4 regions of the Mycoplana sp. 10N416 genome follow, and region 1 is predicted to be linked to each of the others. Evidence: riboswitches for the same ligand, from Rfam matches in the RefSeq annotation. Region 1 holds a riboswitch; each other region holds the start of a gene.
The links. A riboswitch is a leader RNA that binds a small molecule or an ion and turns the genes downstream of it on or off. The one in region 1 is predicted to bind cobalamin.
Positions count from the first base shown of each region.

Region 2: another riboswitch for cobalamin. It lies ahead of AC1DDS_RS05900 (hypothetical protein); the one in region 1 lies ahead of AC1DDS_RS13575 (CbtB domain-containing protein).
Region 3: another riboswitch for cobalamin. It lies ahead of bluB (5,6-dimethylbenzimidazole synthase); the one in region 1 lies ahead of AC1DDS_RS13575 (CbtB domain-containing protein).
Region 4: another riboswitch for cobalamin. It lies ahead of AC1DDS_RS23745 (ABC transporter substrate-binding protein); the one in region 1 lies ahead of AC1DDS_RS13575 (CbtB domain-containing protein).

Region 1 covers NZ_JBFTIM010000006.1:39,735-45,606, forward strand. The annotation lists gene cobN (cobaltochelatase subunit CobN) at 1-788, opposite strand, end outside; gene cobW (cobalamin biosynthesis protein CobW) at 832-1,890, opposite strand; gene cobU (bifunctional adenosylcobinamide kinase/adenosylcobinamide-phosphate guanylyltransferase) at 1,894-2,421, opposite strand; gene AC1DDS_RS13570 (CbtA family protein) at 2,421-3,212, opposite strand; gene AC1DDS_RS13575 (CbtB domain-containing protein) at 3,223-3,399, opposite strand; cobalamin riboswitch at 3,444-3,759, opposite strand; gene AC1DDS_RS13580 (peptidoglycan-binding domain-containing protein) at 3,842-5,647, opposite strand; gene AC1DDS_RS13585 (cobyric acid synthase) at 5,831-5,872, opposite strand, start outside.
Region 2 covers NZ_JBFTIM010000002.1:339,756-345,627, forward strand. The annotation lists gene AC1DDS_RS05895 (glycoside hydrolase family 94 protein) at 1-1,306, opposite strand, end outside; cobalamin riboswitch at 1,764-1,984, shown strand; gene AC1DDS_RS05900 (hypothetical protein) at 2,084-2,296, shown strand; gene metH (methionine synthase) at 2,382-5,872, shown strand, end outside.
Region 3 covers NZ_JBFTIM010000001.1:48,166-54,037, forward strand. The annotation lists gene AC1DDS_RS00230 (phytanoyl-CoA dioxygenase family protein) at 1-19, opposite strand, end outside; gene AC1DDS_RS00235 (DUF2865 domain-containing protein) at 208-1,263, shown strand; gene bluB (5,6-dimethylbenzimidazole synthase) at 1,271-1,957, opposite strand; cobalamin riboswitch at 2,003-2,259, opposite strand; gene AC1DDS_RS00245 (diguanylate cyclase domain-containing protein) at 2,271-3,809, opposite strand; gene AC1DDS_RS00250 (TolB family protein) at 3,981-4,805, opposite strand; gene AC1DDS_RS00255 (NAD+ synthase) at 4,823-5,872, opposite strand, start outside.
Region 4 covers NZ_JBFTIM010000020.1:30,465-36,336, reverse strand. The annotation lists gene AC1DDS_RS23750 (FecCD family ABC transporter permease) at 1-579, opposite strand, end outside; gene AC1DDS_RS23745 (ABC transporter substrate-binding protein) at 594-1,610, opposite strand; gene AC1DDS_RS23740 (hypothetical protein) at 1,609-1,806, shown strand; cobalamin riboswitch at 1,795-2,021, opposite strand; gene AC1DDS_RS23735 (aldehyde dehydrogenase) at 2,161-3,666, opposite strand; gene AC1DDS_RS23730 (ABC transporter permease) at 3,691-4,473, opposite strand; gene AC1DDS_RS23725 (ABC transporter permease) at 4,484-5,353, opposite strand; gene AC1DDS_RS23720 (ABC transporter ATP-binding protein) at 5,350-5,872, opposite strand, start outside.

The DNA of each region.
Region 1 (5,872 bases):
TCGGATGCATGCCCGTCGGCCGGACGCTGCCCCTCATCCGCCCTTCGGGCACCTTCTCCCCGCAAGCGGGGAGAAGGGAGAGCGGCGTCCGCGGCGGCCGCGGCACCCCCCTCTCCCCGTTCACGGGGAGAGGGCTGGGGTGAGGGGCAAGATTCGCCGGGTGCGGCTTGGAGCGAGTGGCCGCGCGGAAAGGGCACGGCCTCGGCGCAAAGCGCGGCCCAAGTCTCGACATCGATGACACCCCGACCGGGCCACCAGATGCCGGCCTTTTCCAGCGGCTCCGCCGGAGAAGGCTTCCCCCCCCCGAACACCAACGCATCGGCATAGTCGAGGAAGCGGGCGGCGTTTTCCGCCCCGCCCTCCGTCAGGTAGGCCCACAGCCGAAGCCGGTCCTCCTCGGTCACGCGGTTGAATTGCACCAGCCCGTCGTCGGGCCGGTCGTCACCGGGCAGGGCCACCAGCACGATGTCGTTCGCTACCGCGGTCGCATGCAGCGCTTCGAGTACGTAACGGAAATAGCTGGCACCGCCGAGCGCGCGGATGACGATCAGCTTCGCATGCTGCGCCGTGCGCTCGACATAGGTATCGACCGACATGGGGTGGGCAAGCGCGGCAAGGCTGGCAAGCCGCAATCGCGTCGGCTCGTCGCGGCCGCGATGGGCCGCCGCGATCGAGGCAAGCTCGGTATCGGCCGCCGAGAGGAACAGGATGTCGCCCTGTGACTGGCCGAGATCGATCGCCTCCTTGCCGTCGGCGATCGTACCCTTTTGCGCTAGAAGGAGATGCAAACCCGCCTCCCTTCTGCCGAACGCATAGGCATCGCCCGCCCCCTCAGGCCGCCGCGGCCGCAATCGCCGCGCGCACGGCGGCTTCGTCCATGTCGTGCAGGCCGATGACGACGAGACGTGTGCCGCGCGTTTCGCCCGTCTTCCAGGCGCGCTCGAAATACTGATCGATCCGGCTGCCAACGGCCTGAATCAAGAGGCGCATCGGCTTGCCGGGTACGTCGGCGAACCCCTTCAGCCGCAGGATGTCGTGCGCGGCAATCACGCCCTTCAGACGCTCGACGAAGCCGGCCGGATCGGCGACGGCGCCGACTTCGACGACGAAGCTTTCGAACTCGTCATGGTCGTGGTCGTGCTCTTCGCCGTTCTCGTGCTCCAGGTCATGGTGCGACTTGCGGTTGGCGATGTCGTCCTCGGTGCCGATGCCGAGCCCGAGGAGCACCGCTGCCGCGACCTCGCCGTTCCGCGCCTCGATCATCGCCGGCTTGCGGGTGATTCTGGAGGCGACCTCTTCACGCACGGCCTTCAGGCCGACGGCGTCGATCAGGTCGGTCTTGTTGAGGACGATCAGGTCGGCGGCGGTCAGTTGGTCCTCGAACAGTTCCTCCAGCGGGCTTTCGTGGTCGAGGTTCTCGTCCTGGGTGCGCAACGCGTCCACCTTGTCGTGGTCATCGGCAAAGCGGCCGGCGGCGACCGCAGCACTGTCTACGACTGTGATGACACCGTCCACCGTCACCTGCGTCTTGATCTCCGGCCAGTTGAAGGCGGCGACGAGCGGCTGCGGCAGCGCCAGGCCGGACGTCTCGATGACGATGTGATCGGGGCGGTTTTCGCGCTCGAGCAGCTTCGACATGGTCGGGATGAAGTCATCGGCAACGGTGCAGCAGATGCAGCCGTTGGTCAGCTCGATGATGTCGTCCTCGCTGCAGGCCTCGGCGCCGCAGCCCTTCAGCACGTCGCCGTCCACGCCGAGATCGCCGAACTCGTTGATGATCAGCGCGATCCGCTTGCCATTCGCATTCTGGAGGAGGTTGCGGATCATCGTCGTCTTGCCGGCGCCGAGGAAGCCGGTGATGACGGTGGCGGGAATCTTCTGCTGGAGCATGGCTCAACCCTTCATTTTCAGCGGCAAACCTGCCGCGACAAAATAGACTTCGGTGGCGACTGTCGCCACCTGCTGATGCAATCGCCCGGCGTGGTCGCGGAATTCGCGCGCCATCTTGTTGTCCGGCACGATGCCAAGGCCGACCTCGTTCGAGACGAACACCACACGGCCAGGCGCGGTGACGATCGCGGCGGCAAGATCGTCAAAAGCCGCCTTCATGTCGTGCCCTTCGAGCATAAGGTTCGTCACCCAGAGCGTCAGGCAGTCGACGAGCAGGACCCGATCCTTGCGTGCCGTGTCATTGATGCGCTCCGGCAGCGCCAGCGGCTCCTCGTGCGTAACCCAGCCGTGGCTGCCCCGCTGCGCACGGTGCTGCTCAATGCGCTCGCGCATTTCATCGTCCCAGGCCCTGCCCGTCGCGATGTAATGCTTCGAGAGGCCGGTTTCCGCAGCCAGGCTTTCCGCGAATGCGGATTTTCCGGAACGGGCACCGCCCAGAACCAGGACGGCTCCGGGCGATACGGTTTTCATCAGGCTGCCTTGACGATCTTCTCGTTGGCAAAGCCGAGCGAGAGGCCGAGTACGATCCAGAAGAACAACGTCGTGGCAAGCGCCGCGACGGCGAACTCCGCGCCGAGGACGGCCGGCACGTTGCTGGCAAGATCCGTCGGCTGCGGCGCGCCGTAGACGTGCGGGGCCGCGATCAGGGCGATACCCGCAACCTTGGCACCCAGACCATCCTTCAGGATCAGCAGGTAGAGCCCGCCCGCAGACAGTGCGACGGTCGACAGCCACCAGACCTGTCTCTCGGCAAGGTCGGCTGCAGGGAAGCCCGGAAGCTCCGGCGGCAGGCCGATGGCCGGTAGCAGATGCACGGCAAGCCAGCCGGCTGCACCCCAGAGAGCACCGTTTGCGACCGTGATCGGGTTGCCGGTCACGAGGCTGACGCCTGCGAGAAGCAGGGCAAAGCCCGCCCCCGCCACCAGATTGGCAAGCAGCGTGCCGGAAAAGCGGCTCATGCCGAACATGATGCCGCCCTCGTCCTCATGTGCCTCGCCGCCATGGGCGTAGGCGACCGAAACCGGCGAGAGATAGCCAGCGATTTCGGACAGAACCGCGCCGACGCCGAGCGCGGAATGCTCTTGCGTTGCCTGAGGCTGGGTCTCGGTGCCAGTGCCCGCCGGAGCCGGTTCGGTCCCGCCACCTTCATACTCTTCGGCATGAAGAATGAGCGGAATAACCCGCGCCTCCTGGGCGGCCGTCATCAGGGCACCGGAGAACAACCCGGCCACCAGGGCGGCCAGGAGATATTTGACGATCATGTCACCCCCCTTAGTGGCAGGGGAAGCCGTAGGAGTGGCGCGTGTCGTGCGCGGTATCGTGCAGGACCGACGAATTGGCGAGGCCTGCGCCGAACACCAGGAATCCGCCGAGCAAAAGCGCAACGAGACCGGCATAGAGACGATCGTTGAGAGACAGGGAAACAGAAGAAGAAACGTGAGCAGCCATGACAACCTCCGTGCTGGCAACGGGGAACATCCCCAGGGCGGGCAGTATGCCCTTCATTGGAGGCAGGTCTCCTGGCTCGTGGCGTCAGGCGCAGTTGCGCCGGCGGCTATCCTCGCCTTCCCGGGAAAAAGCGGCATGAAAGGCGGACGATTCGTAGAGATAGAGGCGTCCAGACCCCGGTTCATCATGCCGCCACCCAGTGGCTTTGCCGGTCGTTTCCGATCGGCTGGATAGGCCTCGCCACTCTACAGTCGCGGGGTCGGCCGTGATTGGAGCGCCCTGATTGGGTCCACCCCGTCACATTCCCATTTACGCGCCCGTCCGTTTCCGGACCGGCGCGCCATCCAATAGGCGATGAATATGCCTGACAGTTGCCGAAGTCAATCGACCGTCCGCGTCATCCATCTTCCGAATACCGGCGTCAGGACGGGCGTCCGGGGCCTCAGTATCCGGGGCCGCCCCAGCCACGACGCGGGCGGCCGTAATAGCCGTCCACCGGCCCTTCATAGTATCCATCGACCGGCCCCTCGTAGTAGCCGCCGACAGGCCCTTCCAGATAGCCGTCCACCGGCCCGTCGTACACGCCATAGCCGTCGCTGGAATAGCGATCCGTCTGGTAGCGCTGCCGCGCGACGCGCTGGCGACTGCGTTGCTCGGCGAACTGGCCCGATTCGCGCAACTGTCGGAACTGCTTGCGGGTCAGATAGCCGTCTGCGCGTTGGCCGAGCGAGCGCTGCCATGCCGCAATCGCCGAACGGGTACGCGGGCCGAACACGCCGTCCGCACCGCCCGTATCGTAGCCCAGCACATTCAGCCAACGCTGAGACTGGATACGGGTGCCCGGCTCCAGGTAAGCCTCCCGGACATCGGGCGAGGTTTCAAAAACTGTCGTTTTCGACTGTAACTGCTGCTTTGCGACAGGCTTCTCGGTGACGTCGTCCTTAACGCTTGCATCACCTGCCGCTGTCGCGCCGTCGTTCGTCTGCTTTCCGAGAGCCGCCAATCGCTTGCGTGCCTCCGCCGCAAAGCGGCCGTTCGGAAACTCGTCGAGATACTTTTCGATTGCGCTGGCCGTACCATTGAGAACGGCCCGGCTCCAGCTGTTGTCCTCGCGACGGGCAAGGCGCTCGACCTCATCGGCCTCAGCCTTGGTCGCCGTGGCCGCAGTCGAACTGTCCGGCTCAGTGGAAGGTGCCTTGGTTTCCATTGTGCCGGCAGGCGAATCGGGGGGCACGGGCGCCGTCGACCCGGTGTTGGCGTCCGCAGCTTGGCCTGCTTTCTGTCGCGCGGCCGCTGCGGCCTCTTCGGCCTTGGCCCGTTCGGCTTCGGCTGCATCCCGCGCCGCCTCCGCCCTTGCCCTTTCCGCCTCTGCGGCATCCGCCTTGGCCCGGGCCTCGGTTTCTGCCTGGACGGCTTGTTCGGCCTTGATCCGCGCGGCTTCCGCCGCCGCCTCGATGCGCTTGCGCTCGGCCTCGGCGGCCGCCTGCTCCGCTTCTGCCTTCGCCCTTGCTTCCTCGGCGACCTTGGCCTCCTGTTCAGCCTTCAGGCGCGCGGCTTCGGCCCGCGCCTGCTGCTCCGCCTTCAATCGCTCGGCCTGGGCGGCCTCCTCGGCCGCCTTGCGCTCGATCTCGGCCTGCGCCTCTGCGGCGCGCTTGGCTTCCGCCTCCGCGCGCGCCTGCTCTTCCTTGCGCAATTGCTCAGCTTCTTCCAGGCGCTTGCGCTCTGCCTCGACGGCAAGCTTTTCTTGCTCGACCTTTGCCTTCTCGGCGGCAATCCTGGCCTCTTCCTCGGTTTTCAGACGCGCAGCTTCGGCTTCGGCGGCGCGCTTTTCCTCCTCGGCCTTGGCCTTTTCGGCCGCGACCTTCGCCTCTTCCTCGGCTTTCAGTCGTGCAGCCTCGGCGGCCTTCTGGTCGGCTTGGGCCTTTTCCTTCGTGGAAGGAGCGGCTGACCCTTGCGCGGATCCCTCCGCCTCCTTGGCAGGTTTGGCGACGCCGGCGGCGTTCAGTTCGGCAAGGCGAATCCGGGCCATCGAGGCGAACGTGCCGTTCGGATACTGCTTCAGGTAGCTTTCATATCCCGCCGGATCGCTGCTGGCCGAAATCTTCTGCCACAGCGAAAATTCCGATTCCCACTTTTTGGACGCGCTGGCAGGCGGTTGCGTTTCAGCCCCCTGCACCGCTGGTCCGCCGGCGACGGCGAGCCCCAGCAAGCAGGCCAATCCGAGTTTCGCAAAACGCGCGCTCGTCATCAATTTCCCTTTCGATCGCTGCGGAAGCACCCTCCGCAAGCTAGCCCCAACTGGACGCCAATCAAGGCCATGGCATCGGATTCCGGCACAACTTTGATCCCGCCGCACTGCCGGCCAATCGCCGGCAGTGCGTGGATATCTGCAGTTACTGACGTTTGGCGAAAGTCGCTTAATCGGGAAAACTCAATCACATTGCAAAAGCTGAGCCAGCCATCGCGGGTCCAG
Region 2 (5,872 bases), on a different contig from region 1:
TGTCCATCTGGTCGAGAAAGAAATAGACCCCGATCATCGCCAGAAGCGTCAGCAGTGTCACCGGCCCCGCAATTGCGAACCAGTTTAGGGCCCGCGTGAAACGGACAATGCGTTGCAGGATGGACGGCCGGTAGCCGATGCGCCGTTCCAGGAGCCCGTGCTTTTTCCCGATGAGATAGGCGCCGACATTGGCCTCGTGAGCGCCGGCGACATTGCCGGCGGCCATGTCCTCCGCGGTCATGGCAAGCGCGGTCTGGGTCACCTCCAGCTCGGTCCGGCCCGAGCGGCGGGCGAGTTTTTCGATCGTGTCGCGATAGGCGTTGCGCGAACCGAAGTCGAGATCGTTGTAGTCGGACCCTTCACGAAGGGCGGCGTCCAACCGGCTGACGCTCTCGACCCAGACCGGCCATTCCGTGTCGTCGATCGCGCGCAGACTCTTGATGAGATTGCTCATCGTGGCGTTGCCGGACGACAGGCGGTTCTGCTCGGCGACAAGCACCTCCTCGAGATCGCTGCCGCGCGCTTCGATCTGGCGTTCCAGCCATTGGATCGCCGCACCGGAGGCCTGCAGACCGTCACGAAGTCGGTAGAGAAGTTGGGCGACGAAGGTGTTGTCGGCGACGAGCTCTTCGATCTCGCGCAGGATCACGACGCTCCGCTCCGGATCGTTCTGCCGGATCAGTTCGTCGGCGATCTCATTTGCCTTGCGCCGCATGCCACGCGACTGCTCCACGCGGATCGAGATCCGTCGCAGGTTTTCGATCAGGATGAAGCGGATGATCGACGGCAATGCCCAGAGCTCGCCGATCTTGAAGGCCTCGATCTTCTGGAAGCCTTCGACGATCGCCGTCAGGCTGTCGCGCGATACGCTGCTGTGGGTATGGGCGACATAGAGCCACCCCAGCGCCATCGTGCGCGGGATATCGACGTCGCCAACCTTCATCGTCGGTAGCTGGCGATAGAAGCGGCGCGGAAAATCGCGACGTACCTCCTGGACGGCCTCCTCGACGACATAATAGTTGTCGAGCAGCCACTCGGCCGCCGGCGTGATGGCGGCCCCTGCTTCGACGTCGCGGGCGATCGTCCGGTAGACGCGAAAGATCTCCCGCTCGTTTTCCTTCTGGCGCGCGCGAAACTCGAACGGCTTGAAACCCGGCAGGGTGCTTGCACCGTCACGCGCCAGGTCTTCGCCGCAGGCGCTCAGCTCTTCGAGTGTGAAATAGGTATCCCGGATCGAATCGTTGTAGTCGATCTGTTTGGATTCCGTCTCGCGCGGCGAAGGCTGGGGTCGATTGTGAAGGGGCATTTGCTTGTTTCTGGGTTCGAGCAACGTGGATTTGTGCCGCAATCCTGGATCGCGGATCGCATTTCGGCGGACGAAGTTCACTCGTGCGCCACCATGAACCATGACGCCTTCATGCGTCCTTTGCGTGCCGCCGCCAGTCCTGAAGGGGGGCGGAATACGCAAGCCCGCGCACCTTGATCATGGCGCGATATGGCTCAGGCGACACGCAAATGTGCATCGGGGCCGCGTGGTGCATGAAAACAGCATTTTTTAGCCGCAAAGGGAGGTGGTTGCAACAAGGCGGCTGGGCAAGAGGGTCACTCCTTGGCAAGAGGCGCACAACTGGCAAAAAATTCGATCCCCCCTAAACAATCCACGGTGAACAGGGGCTGAACGCAAAGCGCAGCAAGGGGTTCCAAAATCGGCCGGTATCTGTCGACAAGACCGGCTGTGTCATTGACAGGACCGGCGCCATCGGGCCAACGTAAGCCATCAGGGTTCTTTCGAATCGTTCTCGATCCGGAGCTAAGAGGGAAGCCGGTGCGATGCCCCACAAGGGGCATCAAGACCGGCGCTGCCCCCGCAACTGTAAGCGGTGAGCTGCTGTCGCCGATGCCACTGGCACGATCACGTGCCGGGAAGGCAAGACAGCCGCAACGACCCGCAAGCCAGGAGACCTGCCCTGATGAACTTGTAACGTCCATGGGCGGGGTGTCCCACGGCTGCGCTTGCTCCGCGAGAGCGGAATTTTTAGCTCGCGTGCGTCCGGTCATCCCCCAATTGCAGATTGGGGAAGTCATGCTTGTCACCGTTGAAACCAATCCCTCCGAATCCGGGCGACCGGAAGCGGTGTTCGTCTCCTGGCTGCTGTGGCAGCCGCGCGGGGCCGATCTCCAGACCGAAGCGCTGAAGGAGCTTTGCAAGCTCGCGCGCTATGCAGACCGAAACCCGGACATCGCCCGTCTGCGGTCGCTCTTTGCCACGCTGGCTGAGCGGGAGAAGCTTCATTAGCAACTTACCGCATAAAGACATATTGACATAAAGATATCCTTATGTGATCTCCGATGCAGACAATTCTGCATCGGAGGGCTTTGCCATGGCAGCAGCCGACCTCAACGACCTATTCGGTCCCGAACTTTCACCTCGCACTGGCAAGGACATCGCCGACGCGCTTCAAACCGCTGCGAAGGAACGCATTCTCGTTCTCGACGGCGCCATGGGCACGGAAATCCAGACGCTTGGCCTCATCGAGGCGGATTTCCGCGGCAGCCGTTTCGGCGACTGCGCCTGCCACCAGCAGGGCAACAACGACCTCCTGACGCTAACGCAGCCGGCCGCGATTGAGGACATCCACTATCGCTACGCGCTTGCCGGCGCGGACATCCTGGAGACCAATACGTTTTCCTCCACCGCGATCGCCCAGGCCGACTACGGCATGGAAGCACTCGTCTATGAACTGAACCGCGACGGCGCGCGACTGGCCCGCCGTGCCGGGTTGCGTGCGCAGGAAAAGGACGGCAAGCGCCGTTTCGTCGCCGGGGCGCTCGGGCCAACGAACCGCACCGCCTCGATCTCGCCCGACGTCAACAATCCCGGCTACCGCGCCGTCACCTTCGATGATCTCCAGCTCGCCTATGCCGACCAGCTGCGTGGCCTCATCGACGGCGGCGCCGACATCATCCTGATCGAGACGATCTTCGACACGCTGAACGCCAAGGCGGCGATCTTTGCGACCAGGGAAGTGTTCGCCGAGAAGGGCATCGAGCTGCCCGTCATGATCTCCGGCACGATCACCGACCTGTCCGGCCGCACGCTTTCCGGCCAGACGCCGGAAGCGTTCTGGAACTCGGTGCGCCACGCACAGCCGTTTTCGATCGGCCTCAACTGTGCCCTCGGCGCCAACGCGATGCGTGCGCATCTGGACGAGATTTCATCCGTTGCCGACACCTTCGTCTGCGCCTATCCGAATGCCGGCCTGCCGAACGCCTTCGGCAAGTACGACGAGACGCCGGAACAGATGGCCGCGCAGATCGAAGGCTTCATGCGCGACGGTCTCGTCAACATCGTCGGCGGTTGCTGCGGCTCCACGCCCGCGCACATCAGGGCCATTGCCGAGGCGGCCGGCCGCCACGCACCCCGCCAGATCCCGGACATTCCGCGCCACATGCGCCTGTCGGGGCTGGAACCCTTCACGCTCACCAAGGACATTCCCTTCGTCAACGTCGGCGAGCGCACAAACGTCACCGGCTCGGCGAAATTCCGCAAGCTGATCACCGCTGGCGACTTTGCGGCAGCCCTCGAGGTCGCCCGCGACCAGGTGGCGAACGGCGCCCAGATCATCGACATAAACATGGACGAGGGCCTGATCGATTCGGCAAGGGCGATGACGGAGTTCCTCAACCGCATCGCCGCCGAGCCGGACATCGCCCGCGTGCCGATCATGATCGATTCGTCCAAATGGGAGGTGATCGAGGCTGGCCTGAAATGCGTGCAGGGCAAGCCGCTCGTGAACTCGATCTCACTGAAGGAAGGCGAGGAAGCCTTCCTTCATCACGCCCGCCTCGTGCGTGCCTATGGCGCCGCCGTAGTCGTCATGGCCTTTGACGAAAAGGGCCAGGCCGACACGCAGCAGCGCAAGGTCGAGATCTGCAGCCGCGCCTACCAGCTCCTGACCGAGGTGGCCGGTGTGCCGCCCGAGGACATCATCTTCGATCCGAACATCTTCGCCGTCGCCACCGGCATCGAGGAACACGACAATTACGGCGTCGACTTCATCGAGGCCGCGCGCCAGATCGTGGCGACGCTGCCGCACGTACATGTTTCGGGTGGCGTCTCCAACCTTTCCTTCTCCTTCCGCGGCAACGAACCCGTGCGCGAGGCAATGCATGCGGTGTTCCTCTACCACGCGATCCACGCCGGCATGGACATGGGGATCGTCAACGCCGGCCAGCTTGCGGTCTATGACACGATTGACGCCGAGCTGCGCGAGGCCTGCGAGGATGTCGTGCTGAACCGCGCTCCCAAAGCCGGCGGCACGGCGACGGAACGTCTCCTGGAGATTGCCGAGCGCTTCAAGGGCGCCGGCGGCAGGGAGGCGAAGGAGAAGGATCTCGCCTGGCGCGAATGGCCGGTCGAGAAGCGGCTGGAGCACGCGCTCGTCAACGGCATCACCGAATTCATCGAGGCGGACACGGAGGAGGCCCGCCTTGCCGCCGAGCGGCCGCTGCATGTCATCGAGGGCCCGCTGATGGCCGGCATGAACGTCGTCGGCGACCTCTTCGGCGCGGGAAAGATGTTCCTGCCGCAGGTGGTGAAGTCCGCCCGGGTGATGAAGCAAGCGGTTGCGGTGCTGCTGCCCTACATGGAGGCGGAAAAGCTCGCCGGCGGCGGCGTCGCACGCCAGAGCGCCGGCAAGATCCTGATGGCGACGGTGAAGGGTGACGTGCACGACATCGGCAAGAACATCGTCGGCGTCGTGCTCGCCTGCAACAACTACGAGATCATCGACCTCGGCGTCATGGTGCCGGCGGTCAGGATTCTTGAAACCGCCCGCGCTGAAAAGGTCGACATCATCGGCCTCTCCGGCCTGATCACGCCGTCGCTGGACGAGATGGCGCATGTGGCAAGCGAGATGGACCGTGAAGGCTTCGACATTCCGCTCCTGATCGGCGGCGCAACCACGAGCCGCGTGCACACGGCCGTGAAAATCCATCCGCGCTACCAACAGGGCCAGGCCGTCTACGTCACCGACGCCAGCCGTGCCGTCGGCATCGTCTCCAGCCTGCTGTCGGCGGAGGCGAAGCCGGGTTATGTCGAGACGCTGCAGGCCGAATACCGCAAGGTCGCCGACGCCCACATGCGGGCGGAAGCCGAAAAGCAACGCCTGCCGCTGGCGCGGGCGCGCGAAAACGCCTTCAAGCCCGACTGGCCGGCCTGCCGGCCGAAGACGCCCTCCTTCCTCGGCAGCCGTGTCTGGCAGGACTGGGATCTGGCCGACCTTGCCCGCTACATCGACTGGACGCCGTTCTTCCAGACCTGGGAACTGAAGGGCGTCTATCCGAGGATCCTCGACGACGAAAAGCAGGGCGAGGCCGCCCGCCAGCTCTTTGCCGATGCACAGGCGATGCTGGAGAAGATCATCGCCGAAAAATGGTTCACCCCGAAGGCGGTCGTCGGCTTCTGGCCGGCGAATGCCTTCGGTGACGACATCCGCCTCTTCACCGACGAGAGCCGGAACGCGGAGCTTGCGACCTTCTTCACCCTGCGCCAGCAGTTGTCGAAGCGCGATGGCCGGCCGAACCTCGCGCTCTCCGATTTCGTCGCGCCGCAGGAAAGCGGACTTTCCGACTATATCGGCGGTTTCGTCGTCACCGCCGGAATCGGCGAGATCGCCATTGCCGAACGCTTCGAGCGCGCGAACGACGACTATTCGTCGATCCTGGTCAAGGCGCTGGCCGACCGCTTCGCCGAGGCGTTTGCCGAGCGCTTGCACGAATATGTCCGCAAGGAACTCTGGGCCTACGCGCCGGAGGAAAGCTACACGCCGCAGGAGCTGGTCGCCGAGCCCTATGCCGGCATTCGTCCCGC
Region 3 (5,872 bases), on a different contig from region 1:
GGACGGAAGTGAGGCGCATACAAAACCTATAGGTGTGGACGCAATCGGATAGGATGCACTGTGCTACACCATGGGCCGGGCGAGATCAATTCCACCCGGCGGCGCGAACCTGATTTCCAAAATCAGCTGTTTCGACGGCCATCACGGCGATTAATCACATTTCCATGAGCGCGTTGCTCCGGCGCTCCTGCAACGTATGATGATGTGATGCCAGCAATTCCCCTGTCCGGAGTCGCCGCAGTGTTCTTGTGCTCGCGCCGATCGATGGTTCTGGCGACCTCCGCCCTCCTCCTCGCCATGGCCGTACCGGCTCGGGCAGACGACGTCTGCGCAGATCTTCACTCGCGTCTTGCGGCCCTCACGAGTGTGGAAATTCCGACCGGCGACGGCGCCCCCGATTCCAGCGCCATCACCGAGCAGAACAATCAGTTGCAGAGCGCGAGAGCTAGTCTGCGCCAGCTTGGCTGCAGCACGGGCAGCGTCAAGGTCTACCGGACGTCGACTGCCCGCCAATGTAGCGAACTCGCCGCCTCGGTCGAACGAATGGACCGCAACCTCAGGAATATAGAGGCAGGGCGCAGCGCACTTGCGTCGCTGGAAAACGGACAGGAAGCCCGCGCCCGTATCCTTGCGGCGATCGAAGCGCACGGTTGCGGCAGTGGCGACGAACCAAGCACGGCGCAGGCCAGCCAGGCTGCGGAAGCGCCCTTGCCCGATGGCGAGTTTCCGCTTGACGGCCTGGCGACCCGCTACGTTACCAGCGGCGGTTCGGGCGGCAGATTGCGCACGGTCTGCGTCAGAACCTGCGACGGCGGGTTCTTCCCCGTAACCTCAGGCGCTTCCCCGCTCGACTTCCGGCGAGACCAGCGGGTCTGCGCCAGGTTGTGTCCGCAGACGGAAACCGAACTCTTCTACCAGGCGCTCGATTCCGTCGACAGCGGCGAGATGGTCTCGACCGTCACCGGCAGGCTCTACAGACAACTGCCGGCAGCCTTCGCCTATCGCACACGCGGCCTGCCCAAGCCGCAAGCCTGTGGCTGCGGCCGGCTTGCCTACACCAGCCCGGCAACGGGTACCGGAACCATCAAGGACAACACCGGCTCCGTCACGACGATCCGCATGCACCCGGTGGGCAGCGCCGCGTCAAAGGTCGTGATCGAGCGTCCTTACGATCCGGAGAAGGACAAGGTGCGCAATGTCGGCCCTGTTTTCGTCCCGGACGAACCCAAGATCGATCTGCGCAACCCCGCGGGCGCGAACTGAACCGTCTTTACCGCCGCTCTCCCCACCGCTCGGCATAAACGAGCTCGTCGAGCGGCAATCGTTGCCGCCAGCCTTTCACTGCGAGTTCCGGTTCGCGATAGAGCTCGTCGACGAAGCCGAGGCAAAGCCAGGCGACGATTTCGACCCGTTCGGGAATGCCCAGGAGCGCACGAATATCCGCGTCGTGAAAAATGCTGACCCAGCCGACGCCGACGCCCTCCGCCCGGGCCGCAAGCCACAGGTTCTGAACCGCGCACACGGTCGAATACACGTCCATGCGCGGATTGTGCGTGCGGCCCAGCACCACGGCTCCGCCACGGTCCGGATCGCAGGTCACGCAGATGCTGACCGGAGCCTTCAGGAGGCCCTCGAGCTTCAGCGAGCGATAAAGTGACTGGCGCTCGCCGGCAAACATCATCGCCGCCTCCTCGTTGGCACGCTCAAATGCCCTGTGCGCTTGCGCACGCACGTCCTGGTCGCGAATGACGATGAAGTTCCATGGCTGCATGAAACCCACCGAGGGTGCCAGATGCGCCGCGCGAAGCAAGCGCTCGAGCAGGTCTTCGGGCACCGGTTCTGGCAGGAACTGGTCGCGCACATCGCGGCGCGTTTCGATCGCACGGTATACGGCTGCCCGCTCGGCGGGCGAAAATGGCTGTGCGTGGACGAGATCGTCCTTTGGCAGAGGCTGCATCGTCATCTCCCCAACAATGCATGAAACCGTCCGCCGTCCGCGCGGGTTGGTCTATCTCGCCAGGCCGGTCTTCTGACTTCGGATCCTCCGGCCGCGCCGCCTTCCCGGTTGAAGCACCAGTGGCGTTCGGAAGGGTCGATCCTTCCAGGCTTGGCCGTCCCCGTCACAGCGTTGGGCACGTTTCGGCTTCGAGGCTGGAGTTGCCAAGGTGTCTGCGCTCAGATCGAACGCATGGCGTCAGCCCCACCGAATTCCCGATTCTCCCCTGCTCGCGCAAGGGCACCTGACGGGCGACACTTGCGCACGCCGGTGCCTACGATGCAAGGCCGGGGCCGACGATGGCGTGTCGCGAATAGACAACCCCGATGTCTTTTGCCGCGCTGTCCTCATCGGGCGCCGCAAACACGGCACGGTTGCGGCCACCGTTCTTAGCGGTATAGAGCGCCGTATCGGCAACCACCATGAGGTCGTGCACGGTCCGGCCATGCTCGGGGTAGACAGCGACGCCAGCGCTGCTGCCGACAGCCAGCAGTTGTCCGCCGAACGGAATTGGGATCTGCGCGTCGCGCACCAGGCCATTGGCAAGATCGAGGAGAGCCTGCCTGTCGGTCATGCCGTGAAGCAGCACTGCGAACTCGTCGCCACCCAGGCGCGCCACCACTCCCTTGTCGGCGACCCTGCCCAGAAACCGGGAAGCGATCGTCCTGAGCACGGCGTCGCCGGCTGCGTGACCATGCCGATCGTTGACGGCCTTGAACTGATCGAGGTCGACCGCGAAGACGGCAAACGGACGGGTGTCCTTGTCGAGCAGTTCCTTCATGGCATCGTCAAAGCCGGAACGGTTGAGCAAGCCGGTCAGCGCATCGTGGCAGGCGAGATACGCATTTCGCGCTTCGCTTCGCTCCAGGGCCCGCACAGTCGAGGCGAACTTCAGCGCGACGAAACCCATGACCACGACGAAGATCGCGACCAGGGCGGTGATCTGCGGCATCGCCATCGACCAGACGAACGAGCCGGGGCGGTTCGGGCGCCAGGACGCAGCCATCGGGTTGAAGGCGTCGCCGCCGACACCGGTGAGCAAGAGATCGCTATCCTCGGTCGTGATCGGCAAGAAGCCCAGATCGCGGATCCCCAGGCGCTGCTCGGAATTCGCCAGCATCTTGGCCGTGATCGGCTTGACGGTGACCAACAGCACAGGCTTCTTGCGCGCATCCGGAATAAAAAGCCGCTTGGGGACGACGGACTGCACCACGATGATGCTCATCGTGCCGTCGATCATTCGCATTCCGGTGACGTTGATCTGCGCCAATGTCGGCGACAAGACGCCGCCGCTCTCGGCCGGCTTTGCAAGAAGCCAGCCGTCGCGCGTACGGCTGAGCGCCGCATAGTAGGCCGCTTCGGCGCGTTTGGTCAGGTCGCTGACCCAGTAGAGCAATTGGTCGGCATCATGCGGCCGAACGACGTGGCGATTGTGGACGGCCAGGACCGTCTCTTCGCCCGGCTTCGTGAAGACCATCCAGGAAAAGCCGAAATCGCTCCAGAGCCAGTCGCGCAACTCCCGGCGGATGAAATCGTCGCTGAACGAGCCGTCGGCCAGTTCATCGAAGCCTCGATCCCAGACGGACATTCCGCTCTGGTAAAGCACAACCTGTTCGATCTGCTGGCGGAACTCGTTCTTGACCAGCGTCTTTTCGGAGGTCGCAACAAAATCGTTCGCCTGCCGGATCGAGTAGTCAAGCACCATGAAATTGGCGGACGCGAACAGAGCGACGATCACGATCGCCGCAAGACCAATCATGATCTTGACGCTGCTCCGGCGCGCGACCGGACCCTCAGCCCCAGCATTCGCCATGTCTTTCCCCACCGACATGCTGGCGGTCTGCATTGCCGCCTTTTGCGTTTTGTCGCGGCACTTTGGCGCAAAAAGCGGGAATATTCCCTTAAGCAGCCTGGTTTCCGAACGGTTAAAATCTGAAGCTGCAGAACGGCCCTTGAAGCGTCACATGGTCGAGCCGCGAGCGCGTCAACCTGCAGGGGCGTAGCGCACAAAGGCGAACTCGTCGCCATCGGGTGACCAGTTCGGCACATTCATCGTCCCCTGCCCGCCGAGCAATTCGAACAGCACTCGGTCGTTTCGGCCGTCGGCATCCATCAACCGGAGGCGGACGCGCTGGTCACGGGGATGGTCAAGCACGTCGGCATCGTAGGAAAGCACGAGCAGGTGTCGCCCGTCCGGCGACGGATGCGGGAACCAGTCTGCCCATTGGCTGTCGGTGATGCGCGCGACCTCGCGATTTTCCGGCCGAACACACCAGATCTGCATGCGCCCGCTCCGGCTCGAATTGAAGTAGATGCGACCATCGGCCGACCAGTCCGGTCCGTCGTTGCGCCCCTCGCCGAACGTCAGCCGCTCCTCCTCGCCGCCTTCGACCGGGATCGTATAGATGTCAAAGAGATCCTCGCGGATACCGCAATAACAAATCCGTTTCCCATCCGGCGACCAGCCGTGCCAGTAGGACGGCAGCTTTGGCGTCACAAGGCGTGGCGTGCCACCCTCGGCGGGCAAAATGTAGATGGCCGACTTGCCGAATTCCGTCTTGTCGCAGATGGCCAGCCAACGCCCGTCCGGCGACAGGCCGTGATCGTTGTTGCAGCGGGTCGCAAATCCGGTGTCGAGCGGCAAAGGCGAGCCGCCGTCAAGCGGCAGCCGGTAGAGCCGGCCGTCGCCATTGATGATGAGAGACCGGCCGTCACGAGAAAAGTTCGGCGCTTCTACCAGTTGGTCGGTCTCCCAGGCGACGCGCGTCAGTCCCGTCCTGATGTTGTGTATCTCGACCGAGCTGCGCATCATCGCTCATCCCTGTCTCATCGGTCGCGGAACCGGTTGGTGATCGGATAGCGCCGGTCGCGGCCAAAATTCTTCTTGGTGATCTTCACGCCAGGTGCCGACTGCCGGCGCTTGTATTCGGCAATGTAGAGCAGGTGCTCGATACGATGGACGGTCGCTTCGTCATGGCCACGCGCGACGATCTCTTCGGTGCCCATCTCGTTTTCCACCAGGCACTCCAGGATGTCGTCGAGCACCGGATAGGGCGGCAGCGAATCCTGGTCGGTCTGGTTTGGCCGCAATTCGGCGGACGGTGCCTTGTCGATGATGTTGCGCGGGATCACTTCGCCGGAAGGGCCGAGTGCCCCGGGCGGCACCGAAGTGTTGCGCCAACGCGACAAGGCATAGACCTGCATCTTGTAGAGGTCCTTGATCGGATTGAACCCCCCGTTCATGTCGCCATAGAGGGTCGCATAGCCGACGGACATCTCGGACTTGTTGCCGGTCGTCACCACCATCGAGCCGAACTTGTTCGAGATCGCCATCAGGATGGTCCCGCGTGCGCGGCTCTGCAGGTTCTCCTCGGTAATGCCGGACTCGGTGCCTTCGAACATGTCGGACAGCGCGTCCATGAAGCCGACGACCGGCGCTTCGATCGGGACGATGTCATACCGGCAGCCCAGTGCCCTTGCGCAGGCCGCCGCATCGCTCAGCGACTCCTGCGAGGTGTAGCGATAGGGCAGCATCACGCAGCGCACCCGCTCCTCGCCCAGCGCATCGACGGCGAGCGCGGCACAGATCGCTGAATCGATGCCGCCGGAAAGTCCGAGCACCACGTTCTTGAAGCCATTCTTGTTGACGTAGTCGCGGAACCCCAGCATGCAGGCGCGGTAGTCCGCCTCCTCCTGCTCGGGCAGTTTGGCCATCGGCCCGCCGTCACAGCGCCAGGTGCCGTTCTCCTTCTTCCACGTGACGAGCGCGACCGATTCCTCGAACTGGCTCATCTGGAAGGCGAGCGACTTGTCGACATTCAGGCCAAAGCTCGCACCGTCGAACACGAGTTCGTCCTGTCCGCCGAGCTGGTTGGC
Region 4 (5,872 bases), on a different contig from region 1:
AGAGCCGAGAAGCCAGAACAACACGCCTCTTGCCTGCTCCGCATTCGCCGACGTCGTCACGATGTACGATGTCAGCGCATTGAAAAGCTGCGACCCGGCAACACCGCACAGAATGATCCGTTCGCTGGTGCCGCCGGCACCGGCAGCAAGTATCCCGACGAGCAGGAATGCGACGACCGCGCCGATGAAGGCACCGCTGGAAAGGCTGAGGACGCCGTAGCCGAAGCCAAGGATCATGACGCATACCGCTCCGGTCGAGGCTCCGGCGGAGATTCCCAGAACATAGGGTTCAGCCAGCGGATTGCGGAGCAAGGCCTGGAGGATTGCGCCGCAGAGTGCAAGCGATGCGCCAGCACTTGCTGCAACGAGCGCACGGCTCAGCCGATAATCCCAGACCACGCCCTGGTGGATGCGGCTAAGCTCGAAGCCTGTACCAAAGACGCGGTTCGACACGGCTTTCGCCGCCGTTTCGATCGGGATGGATATTTCCCCGATCGAAACGGCAAGGCTGATCATCAGGCCCAAAAACACGAACGCGCAGGCGGTGAGCGCCGAGAGCGCCCACCCCTTTTGCGACAATGCAGATGCACCCCTCACTGCGTCAGACCGAAGGACTTGATGCCGTTCGCCAATGTCTCGATCCCCTCGATCGTCCGGATCGTCGGATTCATCGACTGCGCGTCCATCATCACGAAACGCTTGTTCTTCACCGCGTCCAGCTGACTGGCGACCGCGTCATTTTCCAGGAACTCGAGCTTGATCTTCGGGTCATCGGCCGCGTAGCGCCGCCTATCCATAGTGGCGATGACGATGACGGCGGGATTCGCGTCAGCAATCGTCTCCCAGCCGACGAGCGGCCATTCCTCTTCTGTCGTCACGACGTTCTGTGCCCCAAGTGACTTCAGGATGTAGGCCGGTGCGCTGTTCTTGCCGGCGATGAAGGCGTCTCCGCTCACCTCCTTGCTGGAGAACCAGAAGACGACCGGCAGCGCCTTTGCCGATGCGCCAGCAACGGAAGCGACGGCGGCGGCTTCACGCTTTTTGAGGTCGGCGACAAGCGCGTCACCGCGCTCTTTCACGTCGAAAATCGCCGAGAGCTCCGCGATTTCCTGATAGATCAGGTCCATCGTGAACAGTTCCTTGCGAACACCATCGCCACCGTCGGTGTTGACCTTGGCAACGCAATCCGCCGGCGCGATATAGGTGTTGATCCCGAGTTCGGCGAACTGGTCGCGGCTGCCCACAGAGCCCTGCGCGCCGACATGCCACTCGAATTCGGCTGCAACCATGTCGGGCTCCTCGCCGACGACCGACTCGAAGCTCGGGTCGTTGTCCGAAAGACGTTTGATCTTGGCGTTGACCTCGGCGTATTGCGGCAACACGGGACCAACCCAGACAGCCGTCCCGGCGATCTTGTCGGCGAGGCCAAGCGAATAGAGGACTTCGGTCATGCCTTGGCCGATGGAGACGATCTTTGCGGGCGCTTTTTCGAACGTCACCGGCCGGCCGCAGTTGTTGACGGTCAATGGATATTGGGTCGCAGCGAGGCTCGGTGCGGCAAGGCCGAGCAGGCCGAATGCGAACGTCATACTGGTGAGAAACTGGCGCATGAAATATCTCGATCAGGAGGAAAAACAGCTAGCAACTCCATCGCCGCGCAGCTCGCGAGCGGATGAAGACACAGATACGCAGACGCTAGCGGCGGAAGGCCCAATCAAGGCGGCTGAAAGTCGGAAAACGACGAAGGTTCAGGTCAATCATATCTGCTCCTTTCCGAGCATCCCCGCCCGGCTGATTGGATCGTGATTGACGGCAGGTCTCCTGGCTCACGGATGTTTGTCGGTGATCTGCCTTCCCGCGAAACGTCGCAGTGGCATGGCCAAATGGCCCGAGGATTACCGGCAATCCGCCTACAGTTGCGGGGGCAGCCACGGTCTTGGTCCCTCTTGGGTCGTCCTTACCGTGTTCCCTATTAATCCCCTCAGAGTCATCGTTGGGGAACCGTCACGCTCAGATATGCCCACCTGACATGCGTCGTCAAGGACTTGCTGTCACATCGCAGTTCTTACCGACGAGGTCCGAGTTCGGAGCATTGCGGACTTGGCAAATAGGCCCCGAAGGGCGGCCCGACAGTGCCGTTCGACCGTCGGGCCATCATTCTCAGGCCAGGTTTACCCAGACAGATTTTGTCTGGGTGTATTGCGTCAACGCCTCGAGGCATTTGTCGCGGCCGTTGCCGGTTTGCTTGAAGCCGCCCCAGATGGACGTCATGTCGCCGTGGTCGAAGCAGTTGACCCAGACGACACCCGCTTCGATGTCGCGGGCGAAGTTGTGAGCCTTGGCGATGTCACGGGTCCAGATCGAAGCGGCGAGGCCGTAAATCGAGTCATTGGCGATCTCGATTGCCTGGTCGACGCCATCAACGGGGATGATGGCGGCAACCGGCCCGAAGATCTCCTCGCGCGCGATCTGCATCGTGTTGTTGACCCCCGTGAACAGGGTCGGCTCGACATAGGCTCCCGATGGTGCGCCGGCGAAGGTGCCGCCGCCGAACTTGAGCGACGCGCCTTCCTTGCGGCCGATGTCGATATAGTTCAGCACTCGCTTCTGGTGCGAGGAGGTCACCAGCGGCCCGATCGTCGTCGACGGATCGAGCGGGTCGCCGAGCACGAAATTCTGCTGCGTCCGGGCAACGAAACGATCGACGAAATCGTCGTGGATGCTCTTCTGGACGAGAATGCGCGAGCCGGCGTTGCAGACCTCGCCCTGGTTGCCGTAGATGCCGTTCACCGCATAGGTCACGGCGGTGTCGAGATCGTCGTAGTCCTCGAGAATGATCTGGGGCGTCTTGCCGCCGCACTCGGTCGATACGCGCTTCATGTTCGACTGTCCGGCGTAGATCATCAGCAGCTTGCCGACCTCGGTCGAGCCGGTGAAGCCGATCTTGTCGACGTCATTGTGGAGCGCGAGCGCCTTGCCGGCCTCCTCGCCGAGGCCGTGTACGACATTGAAGACACCGGGAGGGCCACCCGCCTCGATGAAGAGCTCCGCAAGGAGGTTGGCCGAGAGCGGGGATTGCTCGGCGGGCTTGAGAACGACCGAGTTTCCGGTTGCGAGCGCAGGCCCGAGTTTCCAGGCGGCCATCATCAACGGGTAGTTCCACGGGACGATCAGGCCGACGACGCCAAGAGGCTGCCGCAAGATATAGTGCAGCGCGCTGGACGCAGTGGAGGTCACGGCTCCCTCGATCTTGTCGATCGTCTCGGCGAAGAATTTCAGCGACATCACCGAGCCGGGAATGTCGATGTTCATCATGTCCATGACAGGCTTGCCCATGTCGAGGCTATCGAGCACCGCGAATTCCTCGGCATTGCTTTCCACGAGCGCCGAGAATTTTTCGAGAACGGCCATGCGTGACCGCGGGTCCATCCGCGACCAGGAGCCGGACTTGAACGCCTTGCGGGCGACGGCCACAGCCCGATTGATTTCGGCCTGCCCGCCGCGCGCCACTTCGGTGATCGTGCTGCCCGTGGCGGGATTGATCGAGGGGAAGGTGCGGCCGTCGGCCGAGGCGACGTACTGGCCATCAATGAAGTGCTGCGTGCGGAACTTCAATGACGACGCCTTCGAGCGCCAGAAGTCGTGGGTATAGGTTGTGGCGTCCATGGTGTTCTCCCTGTTGGTCTGCGGCTAACGGCGGTCACGCAGAAGCGTGACCGAGAGGATGATGAGGATGAAGGAGGCAGCGACGATAAGTGAGCCGACCGCGTTGATCTCGGGCGTGATGCCCCGTCTCAAGGTGGAATAGATGTAGATCGGCAGGGTCACCTCGCGGCCCGTCAGGAAATAGGTCACCGGGATTTCGTCGAAGGACAGCGTGAAGCAGAGCAATGCCGAGCCGATGACGGAGCTGCGGATTGACGGCAGGGTGACCCGCCGGAAGGTCTCGATCGGCGTTGCCCCAAGGTCCGCGGAGGCTTCGAGCTGGCGACGGTTGAGCTTGGCAAGCCGCGCCATGACCTGCGAGACGACGACGCCGAGCAACGCGGTCGCGTGACCGATGACGACGGCTGTCAGGCTCTGCGGAATGCCGATCTGCTTGTAGAAGTTCAGCATCGCAATGCCGGTGACGAGGCCGGGCAGGCTCAGCGGAAGCAGGATGGCATTCTGGAACAGCCTCTTTCCGGGGAAGTCGTAGCGATCGAGGGCGAGGGCCGCGGTCACGCCGACGACGAGGCTGACGAGCGTTGCGCAGACCGCCACCACAAGGCTGTTCCACAGCGCCCGCAGCATGCCCTCATTGGCAAGGAAGGCCTCGTACCAGTGGAGCGTGAAGCCGGAAAGCGGAAAGGACGTCACCTTGCTGTCGTTGAACGAGAACAGGATGAGCATAACGATTGGCAGGTAGAGGAACGCGAGCACGCCGAGGCTGACGCCCACCAATCCCTTCTGCCACCATCTCAAGGACTGCATCTCAGGCTCCTCAGGTCATGTTGATCCGGCCTGCCCGGTCGAGGCGGCTGGAAATCTGCAGGAGAACGAGAACGAGGATCAGCACCAGCGTGGCGAGCGCCGAACCGAGCGGCCAGTTGAGCGCCGCGCCGAACTGCGTCTGCAGCAGGTTGGCGACCATGGTGCCATCGGGCCCCCCGACCAAGACCGGGGCGACGAAATCGCCGAAAGCCAGACAGAAGGTCATGGTCGATCCTGCGATGACGCCACCAAGCGAGAGCGGCAAAATGACCTGGATGAATGTCATGAACGGCCCGACGCCAAGGTCTTCCGAGGCTTCAATCAGCCGTTTCGGAATGTTGTCGAGCACCGTGTAAAGCGGCATCACCATGAACGGCACGAAGATATAGACGAGCGTGATGACCATGGCGGTCTGGTTGTAGAGGAAGATGTCGAGGGGCGCGTGGATGATGCCGAGCGACACGAGAAGCGAGTTCAGTGCTCCGTCGGTCCCGAGGATGATCTTCCAGGTGTAGGCGCGGAGCAGATAGGACACCCAGAGCGGAACGATGACGGACATGTAGAGCAGGTTCCTGAGCGATCCGGGCCTGACCGTAAATGCGAGAAAATAGGCCAGCGGATAGCCTAGGAGCAACGAGCCTGCGGTCACGAGAGCCGCGATCTTCAGCGTCCTCAGGATGACGGTCGTATATTGGGGGTCCGAGAAGAGCTGGGCGAAGTTGCCGAACTGGAAGTCCGGATAGAAGAGCGGAAACTGCCGGGTCCAGAAGCTGACCGATATCATGATGCCGTAGGGCACGATCAGGAGCAGGATTACCCAGGCTAGCGGCAGGGAAAAGAGCGCGGCGAAACCAGGAAGGGAGCGTCTGTCTACCGTCATCCAGCATGCCCTCCGGTAAAGACGAGGATGTCCGAAGGCTCGACATAGAGATCAAGGTGGCTGCCGGTTTCCGTCTGACTTGAGGCGAGGACGGTCCGAGCCAACTCGGCAAAGATCGGCTTGTCGACCCCTCGCATCATGAGTTCCAGTTTCAGCCGGTCACCATGAAACAGCACTTCCTTGATCGTGAAGGATAGCCGGTTGGCGACTTCCGACCCGGATACGAGCAGCCGTTCCGGCCGGATGCCCAGCATCGCCCCGCTCGCGAGTGCCGACGACGGCTTTCGGGCCGCGCGAATGAGGGTGTCACCCAGGCGATACATGGTGAAACCGCCCTCCGGCCCGGCCGATGTCGCATCGAGCAGGTTCGCTGCGCCGATGAAGTCGGCGACGTAAGGCGTTGAAGGATTGTCGTAAAGTTCCGTCGGCGAGCCGATCTGGGCGATGCGCCCCTTGTTCATCACCACGATGCGATCCGACAGCGCGAGTGCCTCCGTCTGGTCGTGGGTGACCATGATG